One region of the Paraburkholderia sp. 35.1 genome, then DNA from elsewhere that is predicted to be linked to it. Evidence: predicted binding sites of a transcription regulator. Region 1 holds the regulator's gene; each other region holds the start of a gene.
The links. Region 1 encodes LexA, which represses DNA repair genes until DNA is damaged. Its sites were predicted from a motif close to ACTGTATNNNNATACAGT; they were not measured.
Positions count from the first base shown of each region.

Region 2: the regulator LexA is predicted to act here: its motif matches at 3,250-3,267, upstream of recA (recombinase RecA).
Region 3: the regulator LexA is predicted to act here: its motif matches at 1,482-1,499, upstream of OKW27_RS24270 (PA0069 family radical SAM protein).

Region 1 is NZ_JBNDMJ010000003.1:3,605,879-3,612,108, forward strand. It holds gene nodI (nodulation factor ABC transporter ATP-binding protein NodI) at 1-328, opposite strand, end outside; gene OKW27_RS36915 (universal stress protein) at 748-1,215, shown strand; gene OKW27_RS36920 (DUF2939 domain-containing protein) at 1,334-1,951, opposite strand; gene OKW27_RS36925 (hypothetical protein) at 2,071-2,415, opposite strand; gene lexA (transcriptional repressor LexA) at 2,518-3,168, opposite strand; gene OKW27_RS36935 (sulfate ABC transporter substrate-binding protein) at 3,480-4,526, shown strand; gene cysT (sulfate ABC transporter permease subunit CysT) at 4,684-5,580, shown strand; gene cysW (sulfate ABC transporter permease subunit CysW) at 5,577-6,230, shown strand, end outside.
Region 2 is NZ_JBNDMJ010000003.1:1,294,780-1,301,009, forward strand. It holds gene sucC (ADP-forming succinate--CoA ligase subunit beta) at 1-445, opposite strand, end outside; gene OKW27_RS26025 (DUF2889 domain-containing protein) at 501-1,175, opposite strand; gene recX (recombination regulator RecX) at 1,306-2,064, opposite strand; gene recA (recombinase RecA) at 2,072-3,148, opposite strand; gene OKW27_RS26040 (response regulator) at 3,400-4,206, shown strand; gene OKW27_RS26045 (sensor histidine kinase) at 4,216-5,775, shown strand; gene OKW27_RS26050 (MFS transporter) at 5,983-6,230, shown strand, end outside.
Region 3 is NZ_JBNDMJ010000003.1:919,568-925,797, reverse strand. It holds partial or broken gene OKW27_RS24280 (D-amino acid dehydrogenase) at 1-876, opposite strand, end outside; gene OKW27_RS24275 (Lrp/AsnC ligand binding domain-containing protein) at 924-1,412, shown strand; gene OKW27_RS24270 (PA0069 family radical SAM protein) at 1,558-2,709, shown strand; gene OKW27_RS24265 (NINE protein) at 2,746-3,213, opposite strand; gene OKW27_RS24260 (PQQ-dependent sugar dehydrogenase) at 3,412-4,506, opposite strand; gene rpsP (30S ribosomal protein S16) at 4,768-5,022, shown strand; gene rimM (ribosome maturation factor RimM) at 5,157-5,891, shown strand; gene trmD (tRNA (guanosine(37)-N1)-methyltransferase TrmD) at 5,917-6,230, shown strand, end outside.

The DNA.
Region 1 (6,230 bases):
CGCTCAGACCGAAGTAGCGACCGAATACGAGCAGATTTTCGCGCACCGTGAAATCGGGATCGAGGTTGTCGAACTGCGGCACCACGCCGACGCGCGAGCGCGCGAGGCGCGCGCGGCCCGGGATCGGCTCGTCGCACAGCCGGATCGCGCCGGCGTCGGGCGCCGCAATGCCGAGCAGCATGCGCAATGTCGTGGTCTTACCGGCGCCGTTGGGGCCGAGCAGCCCGAAGCATTCGCCGGTGTTCACATGAAACGACAATCCGTCGACGACCGTTTTTTCGCCGTAGCTTTTCCTGACCTGATGGAATTCGATGGGGGCGGTGGGCATGGCTCGAGCAAGGCTCCGGAAAAAGACACAACGTACGCGCAAGACACAACATACCTGCGATGCACGCATTGCGCACGCGAAGCCGCTTACTCCAGGTATCGGATCGCTGATGCGAGCGGGTGTCCGGGAACGCGTCATGCGTGGTGTGCGATGCGCTCGTCGGTGTCGATTGGCGCCGCTGATTGGCGGTGGCACGACTGGCACGTCAACCGCCCCGCAGTGTGTCGACGCAGCGTTCGCAAACGAAGTTTTGCATTGCGGCATACGCGTGCAAACGCTGCGTCGGGTCGCCCAACGCTTGTGCAGACAGGATCGGCATGCACCGAGTATGCACTTAGCGTTTTCCATCCCTTGCAAGCCGAATTGCGGCGCACCATGATTGATTCAGACCGCGCTTTCCGCGCGAATGGAGAAAACAGATGGCGAGCTACCAGAAAATCCTGTTGTGCTACGACGGCTCGCGCGAAGGCCGGAAAGCCCTGCGTTGCGGTGCCGATCTGGCGTTGGAACTGAAGGCAGAAACGCATCTGCTGTCGGTCGTCGACATGCGTTCGAGCATCGCGCAGAGCGCGGGCCTGTTGACGGACGTCGCCTGCAGCAGCTTCGAAAAAACGGCCCGCGAGATTCTGCAGGAGGGCGTGAACTGGCTGACCGAGCGAGGCGTGAGCGCGCAAGGGCATTTCGCATTCGGTCATCCGATCGACGAGATCGCCAATCTTGCCAACGAGTTGCAGGTCGACCTCGTGGTGGTGGGTCATCGCTGCCGGACTGGTTTGTCACGGTGGTGGATGGGGGCGGGCAACACACCGCTGCTCGACCGCGTGTCGTGCAGCATTCTGGTGGCGTGCTCGTCCGCGCAGGAGCAGCAGCAGGCGGCTGCGGCGTAATGGGCTAGTGAGGGACGCGAACTCGCGCGCCCCGTCATCTAGCCCAGATGTGAATAGACCCTGTCGCGTGGCCGGCCCCGATGGCCAGCCACGCATCCCATCCGGCCAGGCTTCGATCTCACTGGTTCAGATTGATCGCCGCGAGCTTCCACGTGACCAGACCTTCGCGACGAAAGATTGCCGAATAGTTCGCGTTACCTTCGCCACGCCGGTACGTGACGACAAACTCGTTGAGACTGCGATAGCCGGCCGTGCTTTGACGCCCGGGCGGCGGTGCGCTGGCCTGCGTGGTGGTGTCGCCCGCGGCTGGTGCGGCCGGCGCTTCGCCGCCCGCGGCTGGCGGCGCGGACGGTTGCTCGCCCGGCGTGCCACGCGGCGGCATGCCGTTCAGCAGCGCCGCGACGCCGTCGGGTGTCGCATAGGCATCGACGAGCGGGCCGATCAGCGTCACGCCGATCACCGCGCCGATCGTGGCCATCTTGTTGCCGGCATCCGCCTCGAGCCGGCGTGTCAGCATGGCGCCCACCTGTTGCTTCAGGCTATCGCGTAGCGCGGGAAAGTCCACGTATTGATTGACGGTTTGCGCGTCGCGCGCATCGGCGGCGCGTTTGAGATTGTTCACCGCGAGATACGGTGACGCATAAATAAAGCCCAGCGCGGCAATCACGATCACCACGATCAGCGTGATCAGCAGCGGCCGGGTGGCGCTGCCCTGTATGCGTTTCCGAATTGTCATCGAATGGGACTCCACGTCAGTGATGATCTAACGTCGAGCACGGCGAGGTCGAAACGATCCCATCCCACGCGAATCTCTGAACATCCGAAGTGCTTGTTGCATGCGTACTCAGGATTCGCTCAGGCTTCGAACACCGCGCCGTGCACGTTGGCTTCGTCGGCTATGCAGCGATCGATCATACGGCATACGGCGTCGACCGTGCCGACCATGATCAGTCGCGACGGTCCATGATAGACCCGCACCGGCGCCCGACGCGCGGGCTCGGCGATGTTCAGCGCCGAATTCAGCGACACGCGCGCGAACGCCGGCAATGACGACGGTAGACCGGAAGCTTCGGCAGCCGCGTCGAACAGCGACGGCGTGCGCGCAGCGGGCGCCTCGATTAGCGCGCAGGGCGTGAGCTTGCGCAGATGGCGCAGACGGCCGAACTGGCGAAAGGGCAACAGGCGGGCAAGGCGTTCCATGAGTCTCTCCAGGCGATTCGGCGTAGATGCGGGCGTAGATGCAGGCGTAAATGCGGCTTGGGTCGGACAAACCGGCGCAAGCGTTCTGGCGACAGCGAAAGATCAGAACTCGCTGGGGCGGATCAGCCCGACCGCGATCCCTTCGAGCGCGAAATCGGCGCTGCCGGTTTCCACGAAGATGTTGTCGTAATCGGGGTTTTCGGCGATCAGTTCGATGCCGTTCGGCCGGCGCTTCAGACGCTTGACCGTCACGTCGTCGCCAAGCCGCGCAATGATGATCTGGCCGTCCTTCGCTTCGGTGCGCTTTTGCACCGCGAGCAGGTCGCCGTCGAGAATGCCCGCGTCGCGCATCGACAGGCCGCGCACCTTCAGCAGGTAGTCGGGCTTGCTCGAGAACAGCGCCGGGTCACACGCGTAGTGCTGCGAGATATGTTCCTGCGCGAGGATCGGGCTACCCGCAGCGACCCGGCCGATCAGCGGCAACGACAACTGCATCAGGCCCGCATGCGGCAGGGTGAACTGATACGGCGCGTCCTCCTGCCCGGACAGCAGGCGGATGCCGCGCGACGCGCCGGCCGCGAGTTCGATCACGCCCTTGCGCGCCAGCGCGCGCAGATGCTCTTCCGCGGAATTGGCCGAGCTGAACCCGAGTTCGGCGGCAATTTCCGCGCGAGTGGGCGGAAAGCCGGTGCGTTCGATCGCGCGGCGGATCAGATCGAAAACCTGCTGCTGTCGTGCGGTGAGTTTTGTCATGGCCACTGTATGTATGAACAGGTGACTGTATTTTTATACAGTATTCGGCGCATTTCAAGCTTTACTTTAAGTTCGGCGTAAGGGCCACGCTGGGGCGTCGTTTATCGGCGACATGACGGCGTTGTCGGCGTCCCAACCGCCGGCGCATCTGTCGTTACCACTTTTGAGTATTAAAAAATGAAGAAACATTATTTTTAATAATGAAAGCGCTTCGATAGACTGGCCTCCGGTTGGCGCTCATGTGCACGTGGCCGCGACGCAGAACAACACCAGACGCTCATCAGCGGACCATCACGCGGAGAAAAATTGAAATGAACCATCGGCATATGGGGCTTGCGGCTCGAACCGGAAAACTGATCGCGGCGCTCGCCGTCGGCGCCGCGGGTGCGTTCGGCATGTTGGGCGCGAGCGGCGTCGCGCACGCCGACACCACGCTGTTGAACGTGTCCTACGATCCGACGCGCGAGCTGTATCAGGACATCAATCAGGCATTCGGCAAGGAATGGAAGGCCAGGACCGGCGAAGCCGTCACCTTCAAGCAGTCGCACGGCGGCTCGGGCGCGCAGGCTCGCTCGGTGCTCGACGGACTGCAGGCCGACGTCGTGACGCTTGCGCTCGCCTATGACATCGACGCGCTCGCGAACAAGGGGCTCGTCGACAGGAACTGGCAAAAGCGTCTGCCGGACAACGCATCGCCGTACACGTCGACGATCGTGTTTCTGGTGCGCAAGGGCAACCCGAAGCACATCAAGGATTGGGACGATCTGGTGAAGCCGGGCGTGTCGATCGTGACGCCGAATCCGAAGACCTCGGGCGGCGCGCGCTGGAACTACCTGGCCGCGTGGGCGTACGCCGAGCATCAACCGGGCGGCAACGACCAGAAGGCCAGGGAGTTCGTCGGCAAGCTGTACAGGAACGCCGGCGTGCTCGATTCGGGCGCGCGCGGCGCGACCACGAGCTTCGTGCAGCGCGGTATCGGCGACGTGCTGATCGCGTGGGAAAACGAGGCGTTCCTGGCGCTGAAGGAGTTTGGTCCGGACAAGTTCGAGATCGTGGTGCCGTCGGTGAGCATTCTGGCCGAGCCGCCGGTCGCGGTGGTCGACAAGGTCGTCGACAAACACGGCACGCGCAAGCTGGCCGAGGCGTATCTGAACTTCCTGTATAGCGAGCAAGGTCAGGAGATCGCCGCGCGCAATTTCTATCGTCCGCGTTCCAGCAAGGTGCCCGCCGATCTGACCGCGAAGTTTCCGAAGCTGAAGCTGTACACGATCGACGATTCGTTCGGCGGTTGGACCAACGCGCAGAAGACCCATTTCGCGGACGGCGGCGTGTTCGATTCGATTTATCAGCCGCAGTAAGAACCACCGCCTGAATCACAGCCAGGGGAAAAAGGCGCGCCCAATGGGCGCGCTCGGCTAACCGGGGTCCGGTGGCCAGCAGTGCGGCAGTACCGCAGTACGGCAGCACGGCAAAACGAACAACCGCGCGAGCATCAACCATGAACGAGTATCCAGCATGACCACGTTGACCTTCCGCAAGCCGAGCGCATTGCCCGGTTTTGGCCTGACACTCGGCATCACGGTGGCTTATCTGAGCCTCGTGGTGCTGATTCCATTGGCGGCGACCTTTCTGAAAACCGCGACGCTCGACTGGGATCAGTTCGTGCGCGCGGTCACGTCGCCGCGTGTGCTCGCGTCGTATCGGCTGACGTTTTTCTCGGCGCTAGGCGGCGCGCTGATCAACGCGGTGTTCGGCTTTCTCGTCGCGTGGGTGCTGGTGCGCTACACGTTTCCGTTCAAGCGTATCGTCGATGCGGTCGTCGATCTGCCGTTCGCGTTGCCCACCTCGGTGGCGGGCATTTCGCTCGCGGCCGTGTATGCGGGCAACGGCTGGATCGGCCAGTTCCTCGCGCCGCTCGGCATCAAGATCGCGTTCACGCCGGCGGGCGTGCTGGTCGCACTGACGTTCATCGGCCTGCCGTTCGTCGTGCGCACGGTGCAACCGGTGCTCGAGGAGTTCGAGCGCGAGCAGGAGGAGGCGGCCGCGTGTCTCGGCGCGTCGCGCTGGCTCACGTTTCGCCGCGTCGTGCTGCCGGCCGTGTTGCCGGCGCTGCTGACCGGCTTCGCGCTCGCCTTTGCGCGCGCGCTCGGCGAATACGGCTCGGTCATCTTCATCGCCGGCAATGTGCCGATGAAGTCGGAGATCACGTCGCTCCTGATCATCACGAAGCTCGAGCAATACGACTATGCGGGCGCGACGGCGCTCGCGGTCGTGATGCTGGTCGTGTCGTTCCTGATGCTGCTGTCGATCAACACGCTGCAGTGGTATCTGCAGCGGCGCACGAGCCGCGGCAAGACGGCATCGGCGCCAGTGGCCACGAGCGTCGCCGCTATTGGTGGAGGTGTGCAATGAGCCGCGTTCCGACCCACCCCGCGAGCGTGGCGCGTCGCCCCGATCCGGTCACCGAGCCGGCGCTCGTGCGCTGGCTGCTGATCGGCCTCGCACTGCTGTTTCTCGCGCTGTTTCTGGCCGTGCCGCTCGCCGCGGTGTTCTACCAGGCACTGAACAAGGGGCTGCGTTTTTACTTCGAAGCGCTCGCCGATCCGGATGCGCTGTCGGCGATCAAACTGACGCTGCTCACCGCGGCGATCGCAGTGCCGCTGAACCTCGTGTTCGGCCTTGCGGCGTCGTGGTGTATCGCGAAGTTCGAATTCCGCGGCAAGGCGCTGCTGACCACGTTGATCGACCTGCCGTTTTCGGTGTCGCCGGTGATCTCCGGCCTGATCTACGTGCTGATGTTCGGCGCGCAGGGCTGGTTCGGCCCGTGGCTCGAAGATCACAACGTGCAGATCATCTTCGCGGTGCCGGGCATCGTGCTCGCGACGATCTTCGTCACGTTCCCGTTCGTCGCGCGCGAGCTGATTCCGCTGATGCAGGCGCAGGGCAACGACGAGGAAGAAGCCGCGCACGTGCTCGGCGCATCGGGCTGGCAGACGTTCCGTCGCGTCACGCTGCCGAACGTCAAGTGGGGTCTGCTGTACGGCGTGATTCTGTGCAATGCG
Region 2 (6,230 bases), 2.3 Mb from region 1:
CGGCAACCTTGTGGATCAGCTCAGGCGTCTTTTCCGCGACTTCTTCGACGTCCATGCCGCCTTCGCTCGACGCCATCACGACGATCTTCTGCGAAACGCGATCGATCACGAGACCGACATACAGTTCCTTCTTGATGTCGGCGCCTTCTTCGATCAGCAGGCGGTTCACCTTCTGGCCTTCCGGACCGGTCTGGTGCGTGACGAGCTGCATGCCGAGGATCTGGTTCGAGTACTCGCGAACCTGTTCCAGCGACTTGGCGACCTTGACGCCGCCGCCCTTGCCACGGCCACCCGCGTGGATCTGAGCCTTCACGACCCACACCGGGCCGCCCAGCTCTTCCGCGGCCTTGACCGCATCATCCACCGAGAAGACCGGCTTGCCGCGCGGTACCGCGACGCCGAATTTCCGCAGGATTTCCTTACCCTGGTACTCGTGAATCTTCATGCGTGATTCCCTTCAGTCTGAGAGTTGGATAGAACTTCGATTCCGTTGCCGCCGTTCAGGCCGACGCGTCGCCGCTTCGTTCGCGGGCCGCCGCGCCGTCCGACGAGGCCGCGCGTTCCGCCGGACGCGGTGCATGACCATACCAGCGCGGATAAAACTGTTTCACCGCCTCGCCGTCGAAACGCAGCGCGTGGCAGCGTCCCAGCTGGAATGGCGGTTTGTCGTTGGAATGCTCGCCTGTGCCGTTGGACGATTCGTCTCCCGAACCCGCGTTCGCGCCCGGCGTGCCGTCATCGGTGTTCCATACGTCGCCGGCGAACGCCTGGATCGCGGCGGTCGGCAGGATCGCGCACAGCTCAGTGAGATGCGTGCAACCGGCCGTGCCGGCCAGCAAACGGGCAGCATCGCGACGGAAGTTGTGGAACAGATTGAGCCCGATGAGGGCACGGTAGGCGGGATTGCTGGCCTGGCACAACCCTGGATAGGGCACCCAGTCGGACGACGCCTCGGCGTTGACGACATTGAGCTTGCGATCGATGGTGATGCGAAGCCAGAGTTCATGGATCGGCTGACCATTGGGCCGGACACCCGACGCAAGCGCCACATCGCGTGGCTTTTCGTCGGTCAGGCACGCTTCCACATCCCACAGGCCATCGGCTCGCTCGTAAGCTTCCGCTCTGATTGCGCGACGATGGCGCAACTGACGGGACACTGGCGGGGAGAGCGACATGCGGGAAGGAAAGGCCGGATTGGAAAACTTCTGGAGTTTAGCATAACGGGTATTTGGGACAGCCCCGATTGCGCACGGCCTGGCGCCAGGTTACGGCGCGGTAATTGCCCTACCCGTCGAGACTGGCGTGTTAGTCGCCGTCCCCGATGTCGTCGATACCCTTCAGGATCTTGCCGATCGTCGCGCCGGAGAAGCCGCGCGACGCGAGAAAGCGCGCCTGCTTCGCGCGCTCGGCCGGCGTTTGCGGCAACTGGCCGAACTTCTTGCGCCAGACCGCCTGGGCGCGCGCGAGTTCGGTTTCGCGCAATTGCGCGCTCGCCTCTTCGACGAGCGCCGGGTTGAGCGCGTGTTGCTTCAGTTCGCCGAGAATGCGGCTCGTGCCGAGCCGCGATGCGCGCCGATGGATCAGGCTTTCCGCGAAGCGCGAGTCGGATAGCCAGTTTTCGGCCTGCAGCGCGTCGAGCACCGTGTCGAGCGAATCGGTTTCCTCGACGTAAGGCTTCAGCTTGCGGGCGAGGTCGGCGCGGCTATATTCGCGGCGCGACAGATAGCCGAGCGCGCGCGCTTTCAGCGAACGGGCGGGGCGTTGGGATTTTCTGCTGTCGTCTTTGTCGGACTGGCCCGGCTTCTCTTCGCCGGGTTGGCGACGCGAGCGGGTGTAGGTGACTTCGGAGGGGATTGGGGAATCGAGTCCGGAGGAATCCCGGCTGGACGACGCTGCAGCGGGTGCAGACCGCGTACGCTGCGGGCCGCGGCCCGCGGCGCGGTCATGTGCGTCGAACGATTCGAACGGATCGCCGGACTCAGGCGATCCGTCCGCCGCGTCGCGCGGGCCGTCCGGATAGCGTCCGGAGTCGAAACCGGACAGCGGCCGGCCTTTGCGTATCACTTGATGCTTACTCTTCTTCGCCCGCGACTTCAGCGTCCGCGCCGGTCACGGCGTTCGCCATCGCAGTAACGCCCAGCGATTCGCGGATACGGTTCTCGATTTCGCGAGCGATGTCCGGGTTTTCGCGCAGGAATTCACGCGCGTTGTCCTTGCCCTGACCGATCCGCTCGCCGCTGTAGCTGTACCATGCGCCGGCCTTGTCGACGATCTTCGCCTGCACGCCGAGGTCGATGATTTCGCCCTGACGCGAGATGCCCTCGCCGTACAGGATGTCGAAAATCGCTTCACGGAACGGCGGCGCCACCTTGTTCTTGACGACCTTCACGCGGGTTTCGTTGCCGATCACTTCGTCGTTCTTCTTGATCGAGCCGATGCGGCGAATGTCCAGACGCACCGACGCGTAGAACTTCAGCGCATTACCGCCCGTGGTGGTTTCCGGGTTGCCGAACATCACGCCGATCTTCATGCGGATCTGGTTGATGAAGATCACGAGGCAGTTCGTGCGCTTGATCGTGCCGGTCAGCTTGCGCAGCGCCTGCGACATCAGACGCGCCTGCAGACCCGGCAGCGAGTCGCCCATTTCGCCTTCGATTTCCGCCTTCGGCACCAGCGCCGCGACCGAGTCGATCACGATCATGTCGATCGAGCCCGAGCGCACCAGCGCGTCGGCGATTTCGAGCGCCTGTTCTCCAGTGTCCGGCTGCGAGACCAGCAGGTCGGCGACGTTCACGCCGAGCTTGCCCGCGTATTGAATGTCCAGCGCGTGTTCCGCGTCGATGAACGCCGCGGTGCCGCCGAGTTTCTGCATTTCGGCGACGACCTGCAGCGTCAGCGTGGTTTTACCGGACGATTCCGGTCCGTAGATTTCGACCACGCGGCCGCGCGGCAAACCGCCGACGCCCAGTGCGATGTCGAGGCCGAGCGATCCGGTGGAGACCACCTGGATGTCTTCGACTGCCTCACCTGCGCCGAGCCGCATGACCGACCCTTTGCCGAACTGCTTTTCGATCTGCGCGAGCGCGGCGGCGAGAGCCTTGCTCTTTTCAGCAGTCAGTCCAGCCGAGCCTTTCTTGCTTTCTTCCATGAATCGTCCTTTGCTATGATGAACGGCGTCTGAGGCAGGTGTGCACCCGTGGTTCCACTCGAATTGAGCGGAGTCTCCAGGAGATCACACGAAACGCAGACACTGTATAAAAAAACAGTAGTTTTGGCAAGCGCGATTGTGATGCGAACGCGCATCTTTTACTGTCGCATCGCCCCAACTACCCACAATAATGTTCGGAGACCGCTGCGCGCCGGGGCAACCCCCACGGTGCCGGCAAAGCCAGGCGCATCATGCGAATTCTGATTGCCGAAGACGACAGCATACTCGCGGATGGTCTGGTTCGATCACTCCGCCAATCGGCCTATGCGGTCGATCACGTGAAAAGCGGCGTAGAAGCCGATACCGCGTTGTCAATGCAGACGTTCGACCTATTGATCCTCGATCTGGGCCTGCCGCGCATGTCCGGGCTCGAGGTGCTGCGCCGCCTGCGCGCGCGCAATTCGAACCTGCCCGTGCTGATCCTGACCGCCGCCGATAGCGTCGACGAACGCGTCAAAGGCCTCGACCTCGGCGCCGACGATTACATGGCCAAGCCCTTCGCGCTGAACGAACTCGAAGCGCGCGTGCGCGCGCTGACACGGCGCGGCGCGGGCGGCGGCCCGACCGTCGTGCGGCATGGCTCGCTGTCGTTCGATCAGGTGGGCCGCATCGCCTACGTCAACGACCAGGCGATCGATCTGTCCGCGCGCGAACTCGGGCTGCTCGAAGTGCTGCTGCAACGGATCGGCCGGCTGGTCTCGAAAGAGCAGCTCGTCGACCATCTATGCGAATGGGGCGAGGAAGTCAGCAACAACGCGATCGAAGTCTACGTGCACCGGCTGCGCAAGAAGATCGAACCGAGCGGCGTGCGCATCATCACCGTGCGCGGGCTCGGCTACTGTCTCGAAAAAGCGGCGCCGCCGGCGAATGCGAGCGCGCCCGCCACCCCGGCCGGCTCCGAGCCGCAGATGGCACAAGCGGCACAAGCGGCACAAGCGGCACAATCGTCCACCGCGCCGTCGTCCACCGCGATGCCGGCGAGCCACCACTACAAATAGAGGCCAGCGATGTCCGCACGCGCTGATCGCGCCACGGCGCACGCTGCGGACCTCGACGAGGCGCGCGACGCGCGCTACGCCAATCCGTTCGCCGCGCCCGACGAAACCGAAGCCGCCGCCGAAGCGCGTCCGCGCTCGCTGTTCGGCGAAATTCTCGACTGGATGCTCGCGCCGCTGCTGCTGCTGTGGCCGATGAGCCTCGCGGTCACCTATCTGGTCGCGAAGTCGATCGCGAACGGGCCGTTCGACCGCGCGCTCGAAACCGATGCCTACGTCCTCGCGCGCCAGATCCATCCGGTCAACGGCGTCGCGGAGCTGTCGCTGCCCGAGTCGACGCGCGATTTCCTGCGTGCCGACAACGTCGACAGCGTGTTCTTTCAGGTGCTCGGCACGCGCGGCGAGCTCGTGGCCGGCGAGCGTGACATGCCACTGCCGCACGAGGAAGACCGCCCGCCACCGGGCCTCGTCGAATTCCGCGACGACGTGCTGCGCGGCAACGACATCCGCGTCGCCTACACGACCGTCGAGTTTCCGCAGACGCCGGGCGCGCAGGCCGTGCTCGTGCAGGTCGCCGAAACGCTCGACAAGCGCAGCCAGCTCGCCAACGACATCATCAAGGGCGTGATCCTGCCGCAGTTCGTGATCCTGCCGCTCGCGATCCTGCTCGTGTGGTTCGGGCTGTCGCGCGGGCTCGAGCCGCTGCATGCGCTGCAGGCGCATATCCGCGCGCGCCGGCCGGACGATCTGTCGCCGCTCGAAGCGCGCCGCGCGCCGCCGGAAATCGAGCCGCTCGTCACGTCGTTCAACGATCTGCTCACGCGCCTCGAACAGAACATGGAGCTGCAGAAGCGCTTCATCGCCGACGCCGCGCATCAGATGAAAACGCCGCTGGCCGGCCTGCGCACCCAGGCCGAGCTCGCGCTGCGCCAGAACGCGTCGGCCGAGGTTCGTCGCTCGCTCGAACAGATCGCGACGAGCTCCGAGCAGGCCGCGCGGCTCGTCACGCAATTGCTCGCGCTGGCGCGCGCGGAGAACCGTCGATCGGGGCAGATCTTCACGCCGCTCGAACTCGGCGAACTCGCGCGCAGCGCGGTGCGCGAATGGGTGCAGGCCGCGCTCGCGAAGCAGATGGACATCGGCTACGAAGCGCCCGACGAGCCGGTCGAAGTCGCCGGCAATCCGGTGATGCTGCGTGAAATGCTGTCAAACCTGATCGACAACGCGATCCGCTATACGCCGGCGGGCGGCCGCATCACCGTGCGCGTGCGGCACGACGCCCCCGCGCGGCTCGTGCACCTGGAAGTCGAGGACACCGGGCTCGGCATTCCGGCCAGCGAGCGCTCTCGTGTGGTCGAGCGCTTTTACCGGATTCTGGGCCGCGAGGGCGACGGCAGCGGCCTCGGCCTCGCGATCGTGCGCGAGATTGCGGCAATGCACGGCGGCGAGCTCGCCATCGACGACAACGTCTACCAGGAGTCACCGCGGCTCGCCGGCACACTGGTGCGCGTCAGCTTGCACGTGCTCGAACGGGGCGGGACTTACCCTAACGCGCCTCTATCGTCAGCGTGACGGTCAGCGTTTTTTGAGATATTTCAGCGTGGATTGCGGGAACATCCCAGCACATTGACGGAAATTGAACGCCTATTCGTCGGCTTACCGGACTACCCCCAGGTTCAGCGCCGAGTCAGAACGCCGTAAGTTTCCACTCCAATAATCGGTTGCACGGGAACGCCTGTGCCGGCGATCCGCGTGTATATCAATATTGGAGACGACAATATGGCTACCGTTGGCGGGCAAATCTCGCACGTGCCGATGACGCGCGATGAGAAGCGGGTGATCTTCGCATCGTCGCTGGGTACGGTTTTCGAGTGGTACGACTTTTATCTGGCCGGCTCGCTTGCGGCCTTCATCAGCAAGAGCTTCTTTTCCGGCGTCAATCCGACCGCGGCGTTCATCTTCACGCTGCTCAGCTTCGCGGCGGGCTTCGCGGTGCGGCCGTTCGGCGCGATCGTATTCGGGCGGCT
Region 3 (6,230 bases), 2.7 Mb from region 1:
CGAATCCGCGCGCACGAGTTCGCTGCCGCACTGCACGCCGGCGATGCGGCCGCCCGCCATCGCGAGCGCGTCGATCGACGTGTTGTAGCGGAACTTGACGCCCAGTTCCTCGGCGAGCGCCGCGAGGCGCGTCGTGAACATCTGGCAGTCGCCGGTTTCGTCGCCGGGCAGGCGCAGGCCGCCGGTGAGCTTGTGCGACACCGCGGCGAGGGCTGGTTCGGCCTTGGCGAGTTCGTCGGCCGTCAGCAGCTCGTATGGCACGTTGGCATCCTGCAGCACGGCGATGTCTTTCGCGGCGCCGTCGAACTGCTGTTGCGTGCGAAATACCTGTAGCGTGCCGCCGGTGCGGCCTTCGTACTCGATGCCGGTGTCGGCGCGCAACGCCTGCAGGCAGTCGCGGCTGTATTCGGCCAGCCGCACCATACGGCCCTTGTTCACCGCATAGCGCGGCGCCGTGCAGTTCTGCAGCATCTGCCACATCCATTGCAGTTGGAACGCGGTGCCGTCGACGCGAATCGCCAGCGGCGCGTGCTTCTGGAACATCCACTTGACGGCCTTCAGCGGCACGCCCGGGGCGGCCCACGGCGAAGCGTAGCCCGGCGAGATCTGGCCCGCGTTGGCGAAACTGGTTTCGAGCGCCGGGCCGGCTTCGCGATCGATAACGGTCACTTCGTGACCGGCGCGCGCGAGGTAATACGCACTCGTCACGCCGACGACGCCACTGCCCAAAACGACGACTCGCATAGCTGCTCCAGATATCCAAAAATTGAGTGAGGGCAAGGCGCTCGTCGGAGCTTCGATCTGATTCGATTCGGCGAGCTGCAATGTGAGGTGAAATGCCGTTTGCCCAGTGTTAACCGCTATACTATTGGCAGTGAGACAGGTTTTGTTATTGTATTTTCATCATTTTTAGAAAAAACACCATGCGTACCCAGCGCCAGCCCGTGCGGGCTCTCGACAAGCTCGATCACAAGATCCTGCGGCTCCTGCAGCAGGACGGCCGTATGGCGATGAAGGACCTGGCGGAGCAGGTCGGTCTGTCGGTGACGCCGTGCATCGAGCGCGTCAAGCGGATGGAGCGCGACGGCGTGATCACCGGCTACTACGCCCGCGTGAACCCGGCCGAGCTGGGCGCGGCGCTGCTCGTGTTCGTCGAGATCACGCTCGATCACAAGAGTGGCAACATGTTCGATCTGTTCCGGCGCGAGGTGCAGAAGATCCCCGAGGTGCTCGAGTGCCACCTCGTGTCGGGCGATTTCGACTATCTGATCAAGGCGCGCATCGGCGAAATGGCCGATTACCGCAAGTTGCTCGGCGATATCTTGCTGCAGCTGCCGGGCGCGGTGCAGTCGAAGAGCTATGTGGTGATGGAGGAAATCAAGGAGACGCTGACGATCGCGGTGGGCGAGTAGGTGCCGGTTCGCTGACGGGGTGGGACGCGCATCAAGCGACCAACGAAGTGCTCGACAAACGGCGTAAATACTGTATATTTATACAGGTGTTTTGCGCCGCTTTCCTTTGACGCTTCCCGTTTGTGTTTGCTTTGCGTGGCCCGCCGTGGATGACCCCGACACCCCTGACATTCCCGAATTTCCGATCGCGCCGCCGGCGCCTCGCAAGGGGCGCGGCGCGGTCACGAACCTGCAAGGCCGCTACGAAGTCGACCAGCGCGAAGCCGTCCACGACGGCTGGCAGACGGCCGACGAAGACGGGGAGCCGAAGGTCCTGCGCACGCAGGTGTTCGAGGAGCGCGCAAAAACCATCCTCACACGCAATGCGTCGCCGGACATTCCGTTCAATGTGTCGCTGAATCCTTACCGGGGCTGCGAACACGGCTGCATCTATTGCTTCGCGCGGCCCACGCACAGCTACCTGGGTTTGTCGCCCGGGCTCGATTTCGAAAGCCGCATCTACGCGAAGATCAACGCGCCCGAGCTGCTCGAGCGGGAACTGTCGAAGAAATCCTATGTACCCGAGCCGATCGCGCTCGGCGTCGCCACCGATGCATGGCAGCCGGCCGAACGTGACTTGCGTCTTACGCGTCGTGTGATCGAGGTGCTCAGCGAGCGCAACCACCCGTTCGGGGCGATCACCAAATCATCGCTGATCGAGCGCGACATCGACCTGCTTGCGCCGATGGCCGGGCGCGGGCAATTCATGGCCGCGATCACCATCACCACGCTGGACGCCGACATCGCGCGCACGCTCGAACCGCGCGCGGCCACGCCGTCGCGCCGGCTGCGCACGATCCGTACGCTCAGCGAGGCGGGCATTCCGGTCGGCGTCAGCATCGCGCCGGTGATCCCGTTCGTCACCGAACCGGATATGGAGCGCGTGCTCGAAGCATGCGCCGAAGCGGGCGCCAGCAATGCGAGCTATATCGCGCTGCGGCTGCCGTGGGAGGTCGCGCCGCTGTTCAAGGATTGGCTGGGCGCACATTTCCCGGATCGGGCCGAGCGCGTGATGAGCCGTGTGCGCGACATGCGAGGCGGCAAGGATTACGATTCTTCGTTCTCGACCCGCATGAAGGGAGAGGGCTTATGGGCGGATCTGCTCAGGCAGCGCTTTCACAAGGCCGTGCGCCGGTTAGGGTTGAACGGGCGCGACCGCGGCATTCTCGACATGTCGCATTTCCGCCGGATCGAGCCGCCGCGCGCCGAGCAGGTGAGCGCACCGGCGCGCGACAATCCGCAACTGAGGCTTTTCTAGCGCGCAGGAACGTCTGCGGGTCCCGCCACGGGGGCATTACTGCGAAATCGCTTTGGCCGCTTCGACCTGACTTTCGAAGTAGGTCTGGAACGCGAGCGCGAGACCGGTCATCAGCAGAAACGCACCGATCAGCAGCGAAAAGATCACGACGAAAATGACCGTCCAGCCGGAGCGGCTTTTGCGTTGCGTGTGGGTGTTGAATTGCGCATCCCATTTCTGATCAGGACGCAGCCCGTAGACGAGCGCCGCCAGAAACGCGGCAAACAGCGAAACCGCGCCGATCGGCGCGAGGACCCAGCCCAGGATCGACGCGCGCTCGGTCGCGACCAGCAGCATCACGCCGGGAATGCCGATCAGCGTGCCGAGTAGATGCGCCCAGCCGTAGATGTCTCGGGTGCCGTACAGATAGAAGCGGTGGGCGCCGAGGCTGCCGAACAGGAACGCCAACGCGGCGGTGAGCGTCTTGGATCTGAAGCGCGGGGAAGTCGAGGCAGCGGTGGGCATGAACGCGTGGGCAGAGTGACGGGCGGTCGAAAGGAGCGGCGCGCCGCGGGGGCGCGGACCGACGCGCATTCTACGCCTGCGGCGCGCGGGTGGTCACGTGGAGGACGATCGCCCAGGCTGAAAGCGGGGTGGCGAGATGCGCCGGACCTGGCTCAGGGTGAGTGCAGCCGTTCAGCCGGACATGCGTGCATCCGCGTGTTACGGCGCTGAATACGTGATGCGATAGATTGCGCCGGCGGTATCGTCGCTGATCAGTAGCGAACCGTCTGGCAGCGGCAACACGTCGGCGGGGCGGCCCCAGACCGATTCGCCGGGTTGCAGCCAGCCTTCGGCAAAGACCTGCTGGCGTGCGTGGCTGCCGTCAGGGTCGGTGATCACGCGCACGACGCGGTAGCCGACCTTCTTGCTGCGGTTCCACGAGCCGTGCTCGGCGATGAAGATATTGTTGCGGTAGTCGGCTGGAAACATCGGGCCGTCGTAGAAGCGCATGCCAAGCGCCGCCACGTGAGCGCCAAGCTTGACCACTGGCGGCGTGAATTCGCTGCACGGATGATCCTTGCCGAACTCGGGGTCGGGCGTGTCGCCGCCGTGACAGTACGGAAAGCCGAAGTTCATGCCGACATGCGGCGCGCGGTTGAGCTTGTCGCTCGGAATATCGTCGCCGAGCAGGTCGCGACCGTTGTCGGTGAACCACAGTTCGTGGGTGACCGGATGCCACGCGAAGCCGACCGAATTGCGGATGCCGCGCGCGACGACCTCGTAGTGGCTGCCGTCCGGGTTCATGCGGCCAATCATCGCAAAGCGGTCCGGATCTCTCTGGCAAACGTTGCACGGCGCGCCTTGCGGCACGTACAGCTTGCCATCCGGGCCGAACGCGATGAATTTCCAGCCGTGATGCGTGTCCTTCGGCAGCTTGTCGGTGACAACGACCGGTTTCGGCGGATCGTTCAGGTGCGAGTCGATCGCATCGAAGCGCACGATTTTCGACACGGCCGACACATACAGCGCGCCGTCGCGCCACGCGACGCCGGCGGGCATCTGCAGCCCGGACGCGATCACGTGGTGACCCGTCACGCGGCCGTTCCGCAGCTCGAGCGCATACACATGGCCATCGTCGCTGCCCACGTAGAGAATGCCCTTGGGCGACAACGTCATCGCGCGCGCGCTCGGCACCTCGTCCGACAACACTTCGATGTGAAAGCCCGGCGGCAGCTTGATTTTCTCGATGGGCAGCGCGGCGATTGCCGTCAACGCCTGCGCGGCGATAACCGCGGCCGCTACCGCACGTAGAATCCGGCTGCACGAGGTGCGCGAAAGTCCGACAAAGCGTACGAAAAAGGCACGAAAGGCGAACGGAAACGGGAGTTTCGGCTGGCGTTGCACGGGCGCTCCTTCAGGTAATTCGGGCGTTTGAGCGGGTTCTCGCACCTCTTGTAGAAGGTGGGTGCATCCCGTTTCCGCAGTTTATCCCGGTAAGTGTTTGTTATGGCGTCGCTTTCCCGCTATAATCGCCTGTTTCAGTCGTTCCGAACCCCGGTTTTCAAGGATTCTAGTATGGTCATCATCCGCTTGGCTCGTGGCGGCTCCAAGAAGCGCCCGTTCTACAACATCGTCGCCACCGACTCGCGCAGCCGTCGTGACGGCCGTTTCATCGAGCGCGTCGGTTTCTACAACCCGGTCGCTACGAAGGGCGAGTCCCTGCGTATCGCTCAGGATCGCCTGACGTACTGGCAAGGTGTTGGCGCGCAACTGTCGCCGACCGTCGAACGTCTCGTGAAGGAAGCGCAAAAGGCGCAGCCGGCTGCTTGATATGGCGGCCCGCAGGCGTATCGTCGTCGGTTCGGCCGGCGGCTCGCGCAACTCGCGTGAGCAGTCCGATGCGCAATTTGTTTTACTGAAGCAGACGCCAAAGCAGGCTGCGAAGTTGTTGTCGAGGTTATTCGATGTCTGAGCGTGATTCCGGCAGTTCTGGTAGCGTCAAGGCAGCTTCGCGCGCAAAGGCGTCTGGTGAGGCGTCGTTCGGTGCATTCGTCCGCAAGCCGGTCGAACGAACCGACGGCAAGGCGAAAGAGGCGCAAGCCGATGCCGCGAACGCCGATTTCGAAGCTGCAGAAATGCGCATCGAAACGGCGGCAAGCTGGCCGGCCGATGCGGTCGAAGTCGGCGCAATCGTCGACGCCTATGGTCTCAAAGGCTGGGTCAAGGTAGCCGCGCATGCGGATGCCGGGCAAGGCGGCGACGTCTTGCTGAGCGCGAAGCGCTGGTGGCTGCTGAAAGGCCAGGAGCGCAAATCGGCGCCGTCCTTGCAGGCCAAAACACATAGCGACAGCGTGGTCGCCCGTCTGGGTGGCGTCGCTGACCGCGATACGGCGTTGGCTTTGCGCGGTTCTCGCGTATACATCGGCCGTAGCGAATTTCCGGCGCTCGAAGCCGACGAATTCTACTGGGTCGATCTGATCGGCCTGGACGTGGTGAATCTCGCCGGGCTCAACCTCGGCAAAGTCGCCAGCATGATCGACAACGGCGCGCAGTCGGTGCTGCGCATCGAATATCCGGCTACCGACAAAAACGGCAAGCCGGTCGCAGGCGAGCGTTTGATCCCGTTCGTCGGCGTCTTTGTCAAAACAGTGGACCAGGCGGCAAAGCATATCGTCGTCGACTGGGAAGCTGACTATTGAAATCTATCGTTGAGCGGGGAGAGCGATGCAGTTCGATGTCGTGACGCTCTTTCCAGAAATGTTCCGCGCGCTGACAGACTGGGGTATCACCAGCCGGGCCGCGAAGCAGCAGCGCTATGGGTTGCGTACGTGGAATCCGCGCGATTTCACGACCGACAACTACCGCACGATCGACGATCGCCCATACGGCGGCGGCCCCGGCATGGTTATGCTGGCCCGGCCGCTCGAAGACGCGATCAGTGCCGCGAAAGCGGCGCAGTCGGAGCAGGGCATCGGCGCGGCGCGCGTCGTGATGATGTCGCCGCAAGGCGCCACACTGAATCACGAGCGCGTGATGAA